DNA from 2 places in the Halomonas marinisediminis genome. Region 2 is predicted to be linked to the other one. Evidence: predicted binding sites of a transcription regulator. Region 2 holds the regulator's gene; the other holds the start of a gene.
What was found. Region 2 encodes FNR, which switches genes on or off when oxygen is low (the NO sensors DNR and NnrR bind a similar motif). Its sites were predicted from a motif close to TTGATNTANATCAA; they were not measured.
Positions count from the first base shown of each region.

Region 1 (7,466 bases), on a different contig from region 2:
GCCCGATCACGACGGGCAGCAGATAGGGCGCGAGCAAGCGAAGGTGATGGCGCGGCGATCGGTAGGGCATGCGGGGCACGATCCTCGTCAGAGCGGTCGCCGAAGCGTGGCGGCGACGGTTACAATCGGCGCATGGTAACACCTTCATTCCACAGCGTCCGGAGGAGACGATGGCTCATCGCGATGCCCTGGTAGCCGCCTGCGATAGCAGGCTGCAGGCCAGCCGCTTCAAAGACTACACCGTCAATGGTCTGCAGGTGGAGGGGCGAGAGGAGGTCTTGCGCCTACTTAGCGGCGTCACCGCCAGCCAGGCACTGCTCGACGAGGCGGTCGCCTGGGGAGCCGATCTGGTGCTGGTGCACCACGGTTACTTCTGGAAGAACGAGCCGGTAGCGATTACCGGCATGAAGCGCCGGCGTCTGCAGACCCTACTGATCCACGATATCAACCTGCTGGCCTATCACCTGCCGCTGGATGCTCACCCCGAGCTCGGCAACAACGCCGAATTGGGGCGGCGTCTCGGTTTTACGGTGGAGGGGTGCGCCGACGGTGCAATGGGAGAGGGATTGCTGTGGCTGGGGGCGCCACCAGCAGCCATGAATGCCCGGGCGCTCAGCGCTCATGTGGGCGAGCGCCTGGGGCGCGAGGCGCTGCTGGTAGAGGCGCCTCATGTTGGCGAGATTCGCCGCGTGGCTTGGTGCACCGGTGGGGCTCAGGACATGATTACGGCGGCCTGGGAGGCGGGGGCAGATGCCTTCATTTCCGGCGAGATCTCCGAGCGCACAACCCATCTGGCTCGCGAGCTGGGCATCCACTACCTCTGTGCGGGGCATCATGCCACCGAGCGAGATGGCGTTCGGGCTCTGGGGGAGTGGTTGGGCGTGGAGTTCAGCCTCGAGCACCGTTTCGTCGATATCGACAACCCGGCATAGTCCCAGGGAGTGAGCGCCCCGCCTCATGAAGCGGGGCCTCGATCGTGACAAAAAGTAGTGGCAGGCGTCGAACGGCTCAGTAGCGGGGAGCGTCGAACTTCTCGCCATCCTGGCTATCGGCTTCTTTGAGACCGAAGTCTTCGGACAGGGTGCCGCCCGAGCCGTCGGCGTAGTCACGGGGCGTTGGGGGAGTGTTATCGCTCCCTTCTTCGGTAGCTGTTGCGGCCTCATCCATGGCCAGACCACGGGCCGGTCGGGAGCGTACACCGAGGGTGTCGGCGTCTGCGGCGAGGCGCGCGGCCAGCGCCTCGCCATTCTGGCGCAGTGTCTCCGTCAGTCGTCCAATCTCGTCGAAGTGTTCGCCCATGCCGTCGTGCAGGGCCGAAAGCTCCCTGTCGCGTTCGGCCAGGCGCTGGCGCAGACGCTGCATACCGTCGGTACCGGCATAGAGCAGGTGGTATCCCAGTGCCCCCAAGCCGACACCGGCCAGCAGGCAGGCAATGGCTAGAATCCAGTTGATGTTGCTCTCGTCCACGTCGGTCTCCCTGCGGCGGTGAACGATCCTGCGGCCGACGTTACGGCGAGCGGATCCGATGGTGGGGCGGTGGCCCCGACGCGCACTATTATAGGGGCGAGCCTAGGCGATGGGTCAACGCGTGCTGGCACCAGCGATGCGCTTCGTTGTTCAGACGCGTATAATATGCCTCCTGTCGAAGCCGAAACAGGCCGTTTTCGTCCTCATGAATGCCGCCAATCGAGACACTCGCCCGACCCCCATGGCCCGCTATCGGGCCGACCTGGAACGCCACGACTTCCAGTATGATGCCGCCCAGGCCCAGGCCGTGGAGCATCTGCAGCGTCTCTATGACGATCTGCTGCGTTCGCCCCAGGCACCTGCCCGCGCCAGCTCAACGGGAGGCGGGCTGGCCTCGCGCGTGGCGGGGCTGTTCGGCAAGCGAGCGCGCAGTGAGCCCGCCGAGACGGACCCGCCGGCGATTCGCGGCCTCTACTTCTGGGGAGGCGTGGGTCGTGGCAAGACCTATCTGGTGGATGCCTTCTACGAGTCCCTGCCTTTTCCCGAGAAGATGCGCACCCACTTCCACCGCTTCATGCAGCGGGTGCATAACGAGCTCGAGCACTACAAGGGCGAGAAGAACCCCCTGCGCCTGATTGCCGCCAAGTTCGCGGCCGAGGCCAGGGTGATCTGCTTCGATGAGTTCTTCGTCAAGGACATCACCGATGCGATGATCCTTGCCAATCTGCTCGAGGCGCTGTTCGAGCGAGGCGTGGTACTGGTGGCAACGTCCAATATCGTGCCCGGCGAGCTCTACAAGGAGGGGCTGCAGCGTGCGCGCTTCCTGCCCGCCATCGATCTGCTGGAGCGGCACTGCGAGGTGGTCAATGTCGACTCGGGTATCGACTATCGGCTGCGGGCGCTCGAGCGTGCCGAGATATTTCATTCGCCGCTCGATGATGCCGCGGAGGTCGAGCTGGCACGTAGCTTCCGCGCAATAGCCGGCCAGGATGGCGAGTCCGATGTTCCTCTGGAAATCAATCATCGTGTGCTTCACGCACGTCGACTCCACGATGATGTGGTGTGGTTCGAGTTTCGCGAGCTCTGTGATGGGCCTCGCAGCCAGAACGATTACATCGAGCTGGCGCGGGAGTTTCACTCCGTGCTGGTCTCCAATGTGCCGCGCATGGATGGGAAGTCAGATGATCAGGCGCGGCGCTTCATCAACATGGTCGACGAGTTCTACGACCGGGGTGTCAAGTTGCTGATGTCCGCCGAGGTGCCTGCCGAGTCGCTCTATAGCGACGGCCGCCTGGAGTTCGAGTTCGAGCGGACCCTCTCTCGCCTGCAGGAGATGCAGTCCCACGACTACCTCGCCCTAGCCCACAAGCCTTAGCCGGACTGCACCCGGGGCTGTGAGCTCTGAACAGTAAGTTCCCTTGACCTAGGCTTGGCTTACGGCTTGCACCGGCATTGCACAGCAGGGCCGCATTCATGTAGAATTCGCGCGCTCTACTCGTTGGTCTCGCGCGTCGAGGCCAACCAAGAAGAATAGGGATGGTTCCATGCCGGTCATCCGGTGGCAGAACCCAATACACTTGATTGGTGAGATTTCATGAAGACGTTCACTGCCAAACCGCAGTCCGTCGAGCGCGACTGGTACGTCGTCGACGCCGCGGACAAGACGCTCGGCCGACTGGCCACCGAAATCGCTCGTCGCCTGCGCGGCAAGCACAAGCCGGAGTACACCCCCCACGTGGACGGCGGCGACTATATCGTCGTGATCAACGCCGAGAAGGTGAAGGTGACCGGCAACAAGGCCAAGGCCAAGACCTACTATCGTCACACCGGCTATCCCGGTGGCCTGCGCTCCATGACCTTCGACAAGATGCTTGATCACGCTCCCGAGCGTATCATCGAGAGTGCCGTGAAGGGCATGCTGCCCAAGGGTCCCCTGGGTCGCGCCATGTACACCAAGCTCAAGGTCTACGCCGGTGCCGAACATCCGCACGCCGCCCAGCAGCCGCAAGAACTGAACATCTGAGGGAATCTCCGCCATGACACAGCAATACTACGGTACCGGGCGCCGCAAGACCTCTACTGCCCGCGTTTTCCTGAAGCCGGGCACCGGCAAGATCACCGTCAACAACCGTGAGCTGGACCAGTACTTCGGCCGCGTCACCGGCCGCATGGTCGTTCGTCAGCCCCTCGAGCTGACCGAGACCCTTGGTCAGTTCGATGTCTACGTCACCGTCAAGGGTGGCGGTGGCTCTGCCCAGGCCGGCGCGATTCGTCACGGCATTACCCGTGCCTTGATGGCCTACAACGAAGACTTCCGTGCGCCGCTGCGTCAGGCGGGTTATGTGACCCGTGATGCGCGTGAGGTCGAGCGTAAGAAGATTGGTCTGCGCAAGGCGCGCCGTCGTCCGCAGTTCTCCAAGCGCTGATCACCAGCCGCCATGGAGTATGCGACGCCCGGGTTATCAACCCGGGCGTTTCTTGTTCTGCGTCAACAATTTGTGTGCATCAAGCCGTCTTGGGCAGGGTCCTTTTCCTTGTGCACGGCGGCGCGATTTCTTAACATGTACCGCATTTGGTGTCCGTGGTCGCGGGGATGATGCCCGTGATGGGTCAACGGGTAAGCTGATGGGAGAAACCTTGAAATGGCAGATAACGGCGTGAACAAGGGTCGGCGCCGTTTCCTCGTGGGTGCTACCACCGTTGTCGGTGGGATTGGTGCTGTCGGGGTTGCGGTCCCCTTTGTGGCTTCCTGGCAGCCGAGTGCCAGGGCGAGAGCGGCGGGCGCGCCGGTTCAGGCTGATGTGTCCAAGCTTGAACCCGGCCAGCGTATGACCGTGGAGTGGCGTGGCAAGCCGGTGTGGATCGTCAACCGCACTCCGGAGATGATCGAGCGCATCGAGTCGTTCGATGACTCGCGGCTTACCGATCCTGCATCAGACGTGCCGCAGCAGCCGGCCTACATCGATGGCCCCCTGCGCTCCATCAAGCCCGAGATCGGGGTCCTGATCGGCATCTGTACCCACCTGGGTTGCTCACCGCTGTTTCGTCCAGAGCCCGATGCGGACGATGTGGGCACCGACAACTGGCCGGGTGGCTTCTTCTGCCCCTGCCATGGCTCGCGCTTCGATCTGGCGGGCCGGGTATTCCGCGGGGTGCCGGCGCCCACCAACCTGGAGGTGCCGCCTTACCGCTTCGAGTCCGACGATATCATCATCGTTGGCGAAGATGAGGAGACTGCCTGATGGGTAACCCGAACAAGCCGATGGCGGAAAAGGGCTTGATGCGCTGGGTCGATGAGCGCTTCCCCGCGACGCAGATGTGGCAGGAGCACCTGTCCAAGTATTACGCCCCCAAGAACTTCAATTTCTGGTACTTCTTCGGCTCGCTGGCCCTGCTGGTGCTGGTCAATCAGATTCTTACCGGGATCTGGCTGACCATGAGCTACAACCCCTCTGCCGAGGGCGCCTTCGCCTCCGTCGAGTACATCATGCGCGATGTCGAGTGGGGTTGGTTGATTCGCTACCTGCACTCCACCGGCGCCACGGCCTTCTTCGTGGTCGTATACCTGCACATGTTCCGCGGCCTGCTCTATGGCTCCTACAAGGCGCCCCGCGAGCTGGTGTGGATCTTCGGCATGGCGATCTACCTGGCGTTGATGGCGGAGGCCTTCATGGGGTATCTGCTGCCCTGGGGTCAGATGTCCTACTGGGGTGCCCAGGTGATCATCTCGCTGTTCTCCGCGATTCCGGTCATCGGTCCCGACCTGACCCAGTGGATTCGTGGTGACTTCCTGATCTCGGGCATTACCCTCAACCGCTTCTTCGCCCTCCACGTGGTGGCGCTGCCCATCGTGATCCTGGCGCTGGTGGTGCTGCATATCATCGCCCTGCACGAGGTCGGTTCCAACAATCCTGATGGCATCGACATCAAGAAGAAGAAGGACGAGACCGGCAAGCCGCTGGATGGCATTCCCTTCCATCCGTACTACACGGTGAAGGATATCGTCGGCGTGGCTGTCTTCCTGTTCGTTTTCGCGGTGGTGATCTTCTATTTCCCCGAGGGGGGGGGCTACTTCCTCGAGAAGCCAAACTTCGAGCCGGCCAACCCGCTGAAGACGCCGGACCACATCGCCCCGGTGTGGTACTTCACGCCCTTCTACGCGATTCTGCGTGCGATCACCTTCTCGCTGTTCGGGCTCGATGCCAAGTTTCTCGGCGTGATCTTCATGGGCGCTGCCATCGCGGTGCTGTTCGTGCTGCCGTGGCTGGACCGCAGCCCTGTGCGCTCCATGCGCTACAAGGGCTGGATGTCCAAGGTGATGCTGGTGCTGTTCGCGATCAGCTTTGTCATTCTGGGGGTCCTGGGCGTGCTGCCGGCTACCGATGGCCGTACCGTGCTGGCTCAGGTGTGCACCGCCGTCTATTTCGCCTTCTTCCTGCTGATGCCGATCTATACTCGGCTGGAGAAGACCAAACCCGTTCCGGAGAGGGTGACTGGCTAATGAAAAAGCAACTGTTCGCACTGCTCTTCGCGCTGGTGCCCCTCACGGCCATTGCCGCTGGAGGCGCGAGCGTCCCGTACTCCATGACCCCCGACCTCGATGACAAGGCATCGTTGCAGCGGGGCATGCAGCTCTTTACCAACTACTGCATGGGGTGTCATTCGCTTGAGCACCAGCGCTTCGCTCGTGCTGCCGAGGACCTGGGGATGCCTCAGGATCTGGTCGAGGAGAATCTGATCTTCTCCTCGGATCTGGCCTTCAATGACCAGATGCATATCGCCATGAACAAGGACGATGCCGAGGCCTGGTTCGGTGCGCCGCCGCCTGACCTGACCCTCGAGTCACGACTGCGCGGTACCGACTGGATCTACTCCTACCTGCTCTCGTTCTACAAGGACCCGAGCACCGGTACTGGTGTGAACAATGCCGTGTTCGACATGGTGGCCATGCCCAATGTGCTCGAGCCGTTGCAGGGCGTGCAGGAGATGGTGTGCTCCGAGACCGATCGTCCTGTTGAGGGTGCCGAGCTCGATCCGTTGACAGGCAAGTACCAGTCCTGTGATGTGCTCCAGGTGACTCAGCCGGGCGAGCTGGAGCCGGATGAGTTCGAGGAGGCGGTCTACGACCTGACCAACTTCCTGGCCTATGTGGGTGAGCCATCCAAGCTGCAGGCCCAGGCTCTGGCCCCGAAGGTGCTGATCTTCATCTTCATCTTCGGCGTCATTGCCTACCTGCTCAAGCGTGAGTACTGGCGCGACATCCACTGACCGACGGGTTGCAGAGAGACGGGGGCGCATGGCCGACGGCCATGCGCCCCCGTGACGTATGTGTCGCGTCAATCGCTTCCCCGCGGAGCGAGGCCCGCGTGTTATCATGGTTATTCGATTTGATGCGAGGATTGTTTCATGGGTGTAGTGGCCAAGCGGTCGTCGATGATCTTCTATTCCGGTGGCTCCGATCATTTCAGCCATCGGGTGCGTATCGTGCTCGCCGAAAAGGGGGTGGCGGTAGACATCGTGGAGGTCAACCCGGACCAGCCCCCCGAGGATCTCGCCGATCTCAACCCCTACAACAGCGTGCCGACCCTGCTGGATCGAGATCTCGTGCTGTATGAGTCCAAGGTGATGATGGAGTACCTGGACGAGCGCTTCCCACACCCCCCGCTGCTGCCGGTCTATCCGGTGGCGCGTGCCCAGAGTCGCCTCTGGATGCACCGTATCGAGCGCGAGTGGTGCCCGCTGGTGGAGCAGATCGAGCAGGGGAGCAAGAAAGAGGCGGACAGGGCGCGCAAGGAGCTGCGTGAGAGTCTCGTCGGAATCTCGCCCATCTTCGAGGACATGGCGTTCTTCATGAGCGAGGAGTTCACCCTGGTGGACTGCTGCCTGGCACCGATTCTGTGGCGTCTGCCCGCCCTGGGCATCGAGCTGCCCGAGAAACAGGTAGTCCCCCTGCTCGACTACATGGAGCGAGTCTTCGAGCGAGACGGCTTCAAGGCGTC
Region 1 covers NZ_SLTR01000007.1:85,727-93,192, forward strand. Annotated here, with positions in the region: gene E0702_RS07240 (S1C family serine protease) at 1-70, opposite strand, end outside; gene E0702_RS07245 (Nif3-like dinuclear metal center hexameric protein) at 171-932, shown strand; gene E0702_RS07250 (YhcB family protein) at 1,009-1,467, opposite strand; gene zapE (cell division protein ZapE) at 1,673-2,842, shown strand; gene rplM (50S ribosomal protein L13) at 3,062-3,490, shown strand; gene rpsI (30S ribosomal protein S9) at 3,504-3,893, shown strand; gene petA (ubiquinol-cytochrome c reductase iron-sulfur subunit) at 4,110-4,709, shown strand; gene E0702_RS07275 (cytochrome b) at 4,709-5,968, shown strand; gene E0702_RS07280 (cytochrome c1) at 5,968-6,735, shown strand; gene sspA (stringent starvation protein SspA) at 6,874-7,466, shown strand, end outside.
Region 1: a site for FNR is predicted at 3,946-3,959, ahead of petA (ubiquinol-cytochrome c reductase iron-sulfur subunit). Genes of this name have one in related genera too.

Region 2 (7,466 bases):
TCTCGAGTGGCCCGACTGCGCCGAGCAGATGCAGGGCCTGACCGAGACCCTGGTGGAGCTGGGTTATCCACTCTGCCCGGGCAATATCATGGTCTCCAACCCGGAGTGGGTGGGCACGGTCACCCAGTGGAAGCAGCGCATCACGCGCTGGGTCGAGACTCGGGATGGCGACAGCCTGATGAAGCTGGCGATCATGCTCGACTCCCACGCGGTGGCGGGCAACCCGGCGCTGCTCGACCGGGTGCGTGACGACCTCTTTGCCCGGTGCAGTGGAAACGATCTGCTGCTCTCCTACTTCGCCCGCACCATCCTGCGCTTCTCCACACCGCTGACCCTGTTCGGCTCACTCAAGCGACCCCAGCACGGCATCGATATCAAGAAGGGGGGGATCTTCCCCATCGTGCATGGCGTACGAGTGATGGCACTGGAGCGCGGCATCCGGCCTACCTCGACCCTGGAGCGCCTGGAGGCCCTGGCTGCCGATGGCCGGCTGGAGCCACGCTTCGCCGAAGACCTGGCCGAGGCGCTGGCGCTATTCACCGAGCTGCGCCTCAAGCAGCAGCTGGAGAGGCGTGAGGACGAGGAGGAGGGCGAGCAGCACAGCCCTGATCGAGTAGTGGTACAGGAGCTCTCGTCGCTGGAGCGCGACCTGCTGCGCGAGGCGCTGCATATCGTCAAGGACTTCAAGCAGCGCCTCTCCCACCGCTTTCATCTGGAGTACTCATGAATCGACGGAACGACAACGACACAAGGAGCCCGTCATGCTCAAGATGCTGAGACGCGTCGCGGATCAGCGGCGCCATGCCAACGGCGAGTACGCCTGGCTGTTTCGCCCCTATACCGGTGACGAGATGGTGGTGATCGACACCGAGACCACCGGCCTGGATACCCGCAGCGCCGAGCTGGTGTCGATCGCCGCGGTGCGGGTGCGTGGTGATCATATCCTCACCAGTGACTCCCTGGATCTGCGCCTTCGTCGCCCCGACTCGCTGACCGGTGATTCCATCCGCATCCATGGCCTGCGTGGCATGGACCTCGACAATGGCGAGAGCATCGACAGCGCCCTGGCGCGGCTGCTCGACTTCGTCGGCAATCGCCCTCTCGTGGGCTGGCATCTGGGCTTTGACCTGGCGATTCTCAACCGTGAGCTGCGTCCGCGTTTCGGCTTCGAGCTACCCAACGCCACCGTGGATGTGGCCCAGCTGTGGCGGCGCCGACTGCGACGTCGGCACCCGGCAATCGATAACCTGCCGCGCTTCGAGAGTGCCGCCGAGCGCCTGGGAGTGCCGGTCATGGGGCGCAATACCGCCCTGGGGGATGCGGTGACCACCGCGCTGATGTTCCTGCGCCTGGAGCGCGCTGACGCCGCCGGGAGTTAGTCGGCACGAGTGGCGTCTGGCGTCGCCTGGCGCTGTCGCCGATGGTAGGATGGGCGCCTTTCCATTTTTGCCCGCACTGGCAGCGCCAAGACCTATGCAAGACGCCGTGACCTTCGACCCCCGCGAACGCGATAGCGCGCCCCTCACCCACTCCGGGCCAGCCTCGCCCCAGCAGCAGCCCGGTACCCAGGACAAGCGTGAATTCAACAAGCTGCAGAAGCGGCTGCGTCGCCTGGTAGGCAATGCCATCATCGACTACGGCATGATTCATGAGGGAGATCGGGTGATGGTGTGCCTGTCCGGTGGCAAGGACAGCTACACCCTGCTCGAGATCCTACGCAATCTGCAGCGCAACGCCCCGGTCGACTTCTCGCTGGTGGCGGTGAATCTCGATCAGAAGCAGCCCGGCTTTCCCGAGCATGTGCTGCCCGAGTACCTGGAGACTACCGGGGTCGACTATCATATCCTCGAGCGCGACACCTATTCGGTGGTCAAGGAGAAGACCCCGGAAGGCAAGACCACCTGTGCGCTCTGCTCGCGGCTGCGCCGCGGCTCCCTGTATGGGTTCGCCGAGCAGATCGGTGCCAACAAGATCGCCCTGGGGCACCACCGCGAGGATATCCTCGAGACCCTGTTCCTCAACATGTTCTTCGGCGGCAGCCTCAAGTCGATGCCGCCGAAGCTGCTGTCCGACGATGGCCGGAACATGGTGATTCGGCCGCTGGCCTATTGTCGGGAGGCGGACATTGCCGAGTTTGCTCGGCAGATGGCGTTTCCGATCATCCCCTGCAACCTGTGTGGCTCTCAGCCCAACCTGCAGCGTCAGGTGGTCAAGGAGATGCTGGCGGAGTGGGAGGCGAAGCATCCCGGGCGCCTGGAAAGCATGTTCAAGGCGGTGACCAATGTGGCGCCTTCACAGCTGGCCGACCGTGAGTTGTTTGACTTCGCCGGGCTGGAGGAGAAGCAGGCCAGGATGCAGGCCAGCCGGATCGATATCCAGCAAGAGCTATAAGCTTGAAGAGCGGCGCTCCGCGCCTGGAAGAGCCGGGCTTCGCCCGGAGCTGGAAGAGCACCTGCTTCGCTGGCTCAAGCTTGAAGAACAGGACTTGACGCCTTTGGCAGCGAAGTCATGCTGCTTTTCCAGCTTCCTGCTTTAGTGCGCCCCCTCCTCCTCGGCCAGACGGGTGAGCGCCGGCAGATCGAGGATATTCACCTCGCGCCCCGAGACGGCGACCAGGCCCTGGGTCTGGAAGCGGCCGAGGATACGGCTTACCGTCTCCACCGCCAGGCCCAGGTAGTTGCCGATATCGGCCCGCGCCATGGAGAGGCGGAAGCTGTAGGGCGAGTAGCCGCGGCGGCGGAAACGCTCGGAGAGGCTGGTGAAGAAGCTGGCCAGGCGCTGGTCGGCGGTCTTGCGCGAGAGCAGGCGCATCATGCGGCGGTCATCGCGCAGCTCCTTGCTCATGCTGCGGTAGAGTTGTCCGCGCAGCTCCGGCATCGACTCCGCGAGGTGGTCCAGGCGGTCGAAGGGAATCTCGCAGACGGTGGTGGTCTCCAGTGCCACCACTGTACCCGGGTAGCATTGTTCGTCGATGCCGTCGAGGCCCACCAGTTCGCTGGGGAGATAGAAGTTGGTCAGCTGGTCTTCGCCACTGCCCTCGGTGGTGACCTGCTTGAGGCTGCCGGAGCGAACCGCGAAGACGCTGGAGAAGGGGGTGTCCTGGCGGAATAGCGCCTCGCCCTTCTTGAGTGGTGCGCGACGCCGGATGATGGCGTCGAACTGGTCCATGTCGTCCACCTCGAGTGCCAGAGGCAGGCAGAGAGAGCTGAGACTGCACGTCTGACAGCGCGTCTCCTGTAGTACGGATCGCCGCCGACCGGTGAGAGTATCCGCCATGGCCCTTTCCTTCTTGATCGTGGTCATGGGCCCATTATGGAGCAAAGTGCAGGCAGGGCAAACTATGCGGGGCTCGGCGGCTAGGGGAGGGCGAGGGCCTCAAGGATGTCGGGCAGCCGCCAGTGTCCCTCGGCGGTCAGCGATACTCCCTCAATCGTCATCTCGATCAGTCCCTCCGCGTGGAGCCTCTCGAGGTGTGGGCTCGGCGGCAGGTCGGCAGGGTCGACGCCACGGCCACACAGCAGGGTCTCGCGTGTCGCGCGGTGGCGTCGTTCATCGGCCGTCAGGCGGGCGCCGCGTGCGGTTGGCAGTTGGCTGTTATCGAGTGCCGATTCGTATGCCGCCAGCGTACCGGCGTTACGAACCCAGAGGTCGCCGATACGGCTGGTGGCGTTCACGCCGAGCCCCAGCAGATCACCCGCTTGCCCCCGGGTAAAGCCAAGCGGACCATGCCCCAGAGTGCCGCTGGCCTGGGCCTGTGCCAGGGGGTCGTTGCGGCGCGTGTAGAGGCCCAGGCCGATATGGACATAGCCGGCGGCGTCGAGCCGGGCGCGAGCCACGGCCAGCAGCTGCCGGCGGGTCGAGGCGTCGGGTAGCCAGTCACGGTGGATGGCGCGCTGGGCAGGGTGGTGCTCCGGGCGATGCCGATAGCGGTAGAGGCGGATGCGTGCCGGGACCATGCCGATGACCTGCTCGAGGGTATCGACGAGCCCTTGAGGTGTCTGGAAGGGTAGCCCCAGCATCAGCGACATCGTCAGCTCCCGGAAGCCCAGGCGGTCGGCCTCGTCGACCAGCGACTCGGTCAGGGCCCTCGGCTGTAGGCGGTTGATGGCCTGTTGTACACGTGGATCCAGTTCCTGCACCCCCAGGTTCAGGCGGTTGAAGCCCAGCGCTTGCAGATGGCGCAGGGTCAGCATATCGGTCTCTCGTGGGTCGAGGTCGATGCTGAAGTCCCGCTCCCGGGCACCGGAGAGGCCGAGGCGGGCGTCCAGGCGATCGAAGAGGTCACTCATCTGGTCCAGGGAGAGAAAGGCCGGGGGGGCGCCACCCCAGTGCAGGCGAGATACCGGCGGCAGGCCGCTGAGCCGACGCCGAGCCAGTACCATTTCGCGGTCTAGGCGGGAGAGATAGGGGTCGGCCTGGCGACTGCTGCGGGAGGAGACGCACTGGCTGGCGCAGAAGCGGCAGGCATGGTGGCAGAAGGGTAGGCGCACCTTGATCGCCAGGGGTGCCTCGGCCGGACGCTCGGCGAGGGCCATTTCCAGTGCCTGGGCGCCGATGCCGTCGTGATAGTGGTGCGGGGCAGGGTAGGCGACCTCCGCGGCCGTTACCAGGTCGCCCACGCCGGGCAGCGGCTCTCGAGCAGGACTCGAGGCCCCGGCGGGGACGGTGTGCTTGGCAGGAACGGGCATGGGGCGACTCCGCTGATGGATCTACTCCCCATGCTAGGGCGTGGTGCCGAGACCGGCGTTGAGCTGCGTCAACCCCGCGTGGAATAGTGCTCAGCCGGGATGGTGGGGGCCTCCCCCGGGAGCCAGCAACCATAGCTGCCAGAGCGCGAAGGCGATGATGGAGAGCGCGGCAAGGGTGCGGGTGGCCCGGTGGCGGATCAGCCGGCTCAGCTGGCGCGCGGCAAAGCCGGTGGCCAGCAGGGCCGGCAGGGTGCCTAGTCCGAAGGCGCCCATCAGCAAGGCGCCGCGCAGCGGATCCGCCATGGCCAGGCTCCAGGTCAGCATGGAGTAGACCAGCCCGCAGGGCAGCCAGCCCCATACCGCCCCCAGCGCCACTGCCTGGGGGAGCTTGACCACCGGCATCAGCCGGCGCCCCAGTGGCTCCAGATGGCGCCACAGGCGCCTGCCCAGGGCCTCGATCCCCAGCAGCCCCTTCCACCAGTCGGCGATATAGAGCGCCATAAGGATCAGCATCAGGGCGGCGAGCCCCTGCAGGATAAGGCGCGCGGGGGCGGTCAGCGAGAGCAGGGTGCCGAGCGACGCCGCCAGGACGCCGGCGATCATGTAGCTGGTGATGCGGCCCAGGTTGTAGCCCAGCAGCAGGCCCGAGAGGCGCGCCGGAGAGCGCATGCTGGGTGGCACCGCGAAGGAGAGGGCGCTCATGATGCCGCCGCACATGCCGATGCAGTGGGCACCGCCAAGCAGGCCGAAGACGAAGGCGGCGGCGAAAGGCGGCAGGTCCAGTCCGGTCGGGTCCATCAGCGCGTCTCGTCCGATGGCTCGGAGGTCGGCGATGTGGTGACGTCATCCTTGCCGCCGCTCCTGCGCTCCTCCGTGGGGCGGTCATTGTCGTCCTCATCGAAGAGAATGCGGTAGGCGGGTCCTTCCAGATCCTCGAACTGGTCGTGCTTCACCGCCCAGAAGAAGGCCCACAAGGCCAGGCCCAGCAGGATCAGGGTCAGTGGTATCAGCAGGTAGAGAATAGTCATGCGGTGCGGGGTTCCGAAGGTGTAGCCACCTCCTGTGGCAGTGGGGTGTGGCGAGTCAGACGCAGAGCGTTGCCGACCACCACCAGCGAGCTTGCCGACATGCCGATGGCCGCAATCCAGGGCGTGACGAAGCCCATCATGGCCAGCGGCAGGGCGCCGATATTGTAAACCAGCGCCCATCCGAGGTTCTGCTTGATGATGCGGCGCGTGGCGCGGCTGACGGCGACGGCCTCGACGATACGCATCAGGCGCGGGCCCAGCAACACGGCATCGGCGCGGGTGCGAGCCAGGTCCGTGGCGCCGTTCATGGCGATGGCCACATCGGCACCCGCCAGCACCGGTACATCGTTGATGCCGTCGCCGACCATGGCGACGCGCTCACCCGCGGCCTGCAGCTGGCGCAGGCGCGCAAGCTTGCCTTCCGGGCTGACCCCGCCGTGCCACCGCGCGATACCCAGCCGCTCGGCCATGCGGGCGGTGGCGTCGGCGCTGTCGCCGGAGAGCAGCTCCACCTTCAATCCCAGCGACCTCAGTGCGGCGACGGTGTCGACGGCGTCCTCTCGCAGGCGGTCGCTCAGGCTGAACCAGGCCCGGGGCCGCCCGGCTTCGCTCAGCAACAGCCACTGGCCATCGCCCGGGGGTGCCAGGGGCTGGTCGGGGGCGGCGAACTCCGGCTTGCCGAGCCGCCACCGACGGTTGTGAAGGGTGCCCTCCAGCCCCAGTCCCGGGCGGTTGATGATCGCCTCGGCGCTCAGGCGGTGATCACGGTAGGGGCCGAAGGCCCGCGCGATGGGGTGCTCGGACTGGGTTTCCAGGGCCGCGGCGATGCGGGTCAGCGCCTCCTCGTCAAGGTGATTGGTGTCAAGACCTTCGCTGTCCCGGACTCGCCGGACCTCGACCAGGGTCATTTCACCGGCGGTCAGGGTGCCGGTCTTGTCGAAAACCACTCGGTCGAGATTCGACAGCGTCTCCAGGGCGTCGGCGCGGGTGATCAGTACGCCGCGTCGACGCAGCTGGCCATGGGCCGCCGTCAGCGCGGTGGGGGTAGCCAGGGCCAGTGCACAGGGGCAGGTGATTACCAGCACCGAGAGGGTTACCCAGAAGGCGCGCTGAGGATCGATAAACCACCACAGGGTGCCGACCACCACGGAGAGGATCAGCACCTGCAGCACGAAGTGGTGGGCGAGGCGGGCGGTATGCTCCGCAATCTTGGGGCGGTGGGCGAAGGCGCGGTCGGTCAGGTCGACGATGCTGGCGGCCCTGGCGTCCTTACCCGCGCGGGTCACACGGATGATCAGCGGGCTGGTGATGTTCTGGCTGCCACCGGTCACGCTGTCGCCGAACGCGCGACTGACCGGCAGGGTCTCGCCGGTCAGCATGGATTCATCGAGGCTGGACTCGCCGTCCTCGATGATGCCGTCGGCGGGTACCCCGTGGCCGGGCTTGACCAGTACGCGGTCGCCCTCGTGCAGGTCGCTGGCGGGTACGATGCGCGCCTGGCCGTCATCCTCCAGCCGCGTCGCCGAAAGCGGGAGCACCTGAGCCAGCGCATTGCCGATGCGTCCGCTGTGCCGGCGCGCGCGCATCTCCACATAGCGACCAAACAGCAGAAAGAAGGTGAACATCACCACCGAATCAAAGTAGATGTCGCCGCCAACGAATACCCCCCAGGCGCTGGCGATATAGGCCGAGCCGATGGCCAGCGACACCGGAACATCCATGCCCAGCTGACGGCTGCGTATATCGCGCA
Region 2 covers NZ_SLTR01000017.1:60,825-68,290, reverse strand. Annotated here, with positions in the region: gene E0702_RS12545 (putative nucleotidyltransferase substrate binding domain-containing protein) at 1-727, shown strand, start outside; gene E0702_RS12540 (3'-5' exonuclease) at 762-1,379, shown strand; gene ttcA (tRNA 2-thiocytidine(32) synthetase TtcA) at 1,474-2,391, shown strand; gene fnr (fumarate/nitrate reduction transcriptional regulator Fnr) at 2,533-3,276, opposite strand; gene E0702_RS12525 (radical SAM protein) at 3,357-4,688, opposite strand; gene E0702_RS12520 (sulfite exporter TauE/SafE family protein) at 4,779-5,486, opposite strand; gene ccoS (cbb3-type cytochrome oxidase assembly protein CcoS) at 5,486-5,716, opposite strand; gene E0702_RS12510 (heavy metal translocating P-type ATPase) at 5,713-7,466, opposite strand, start outside.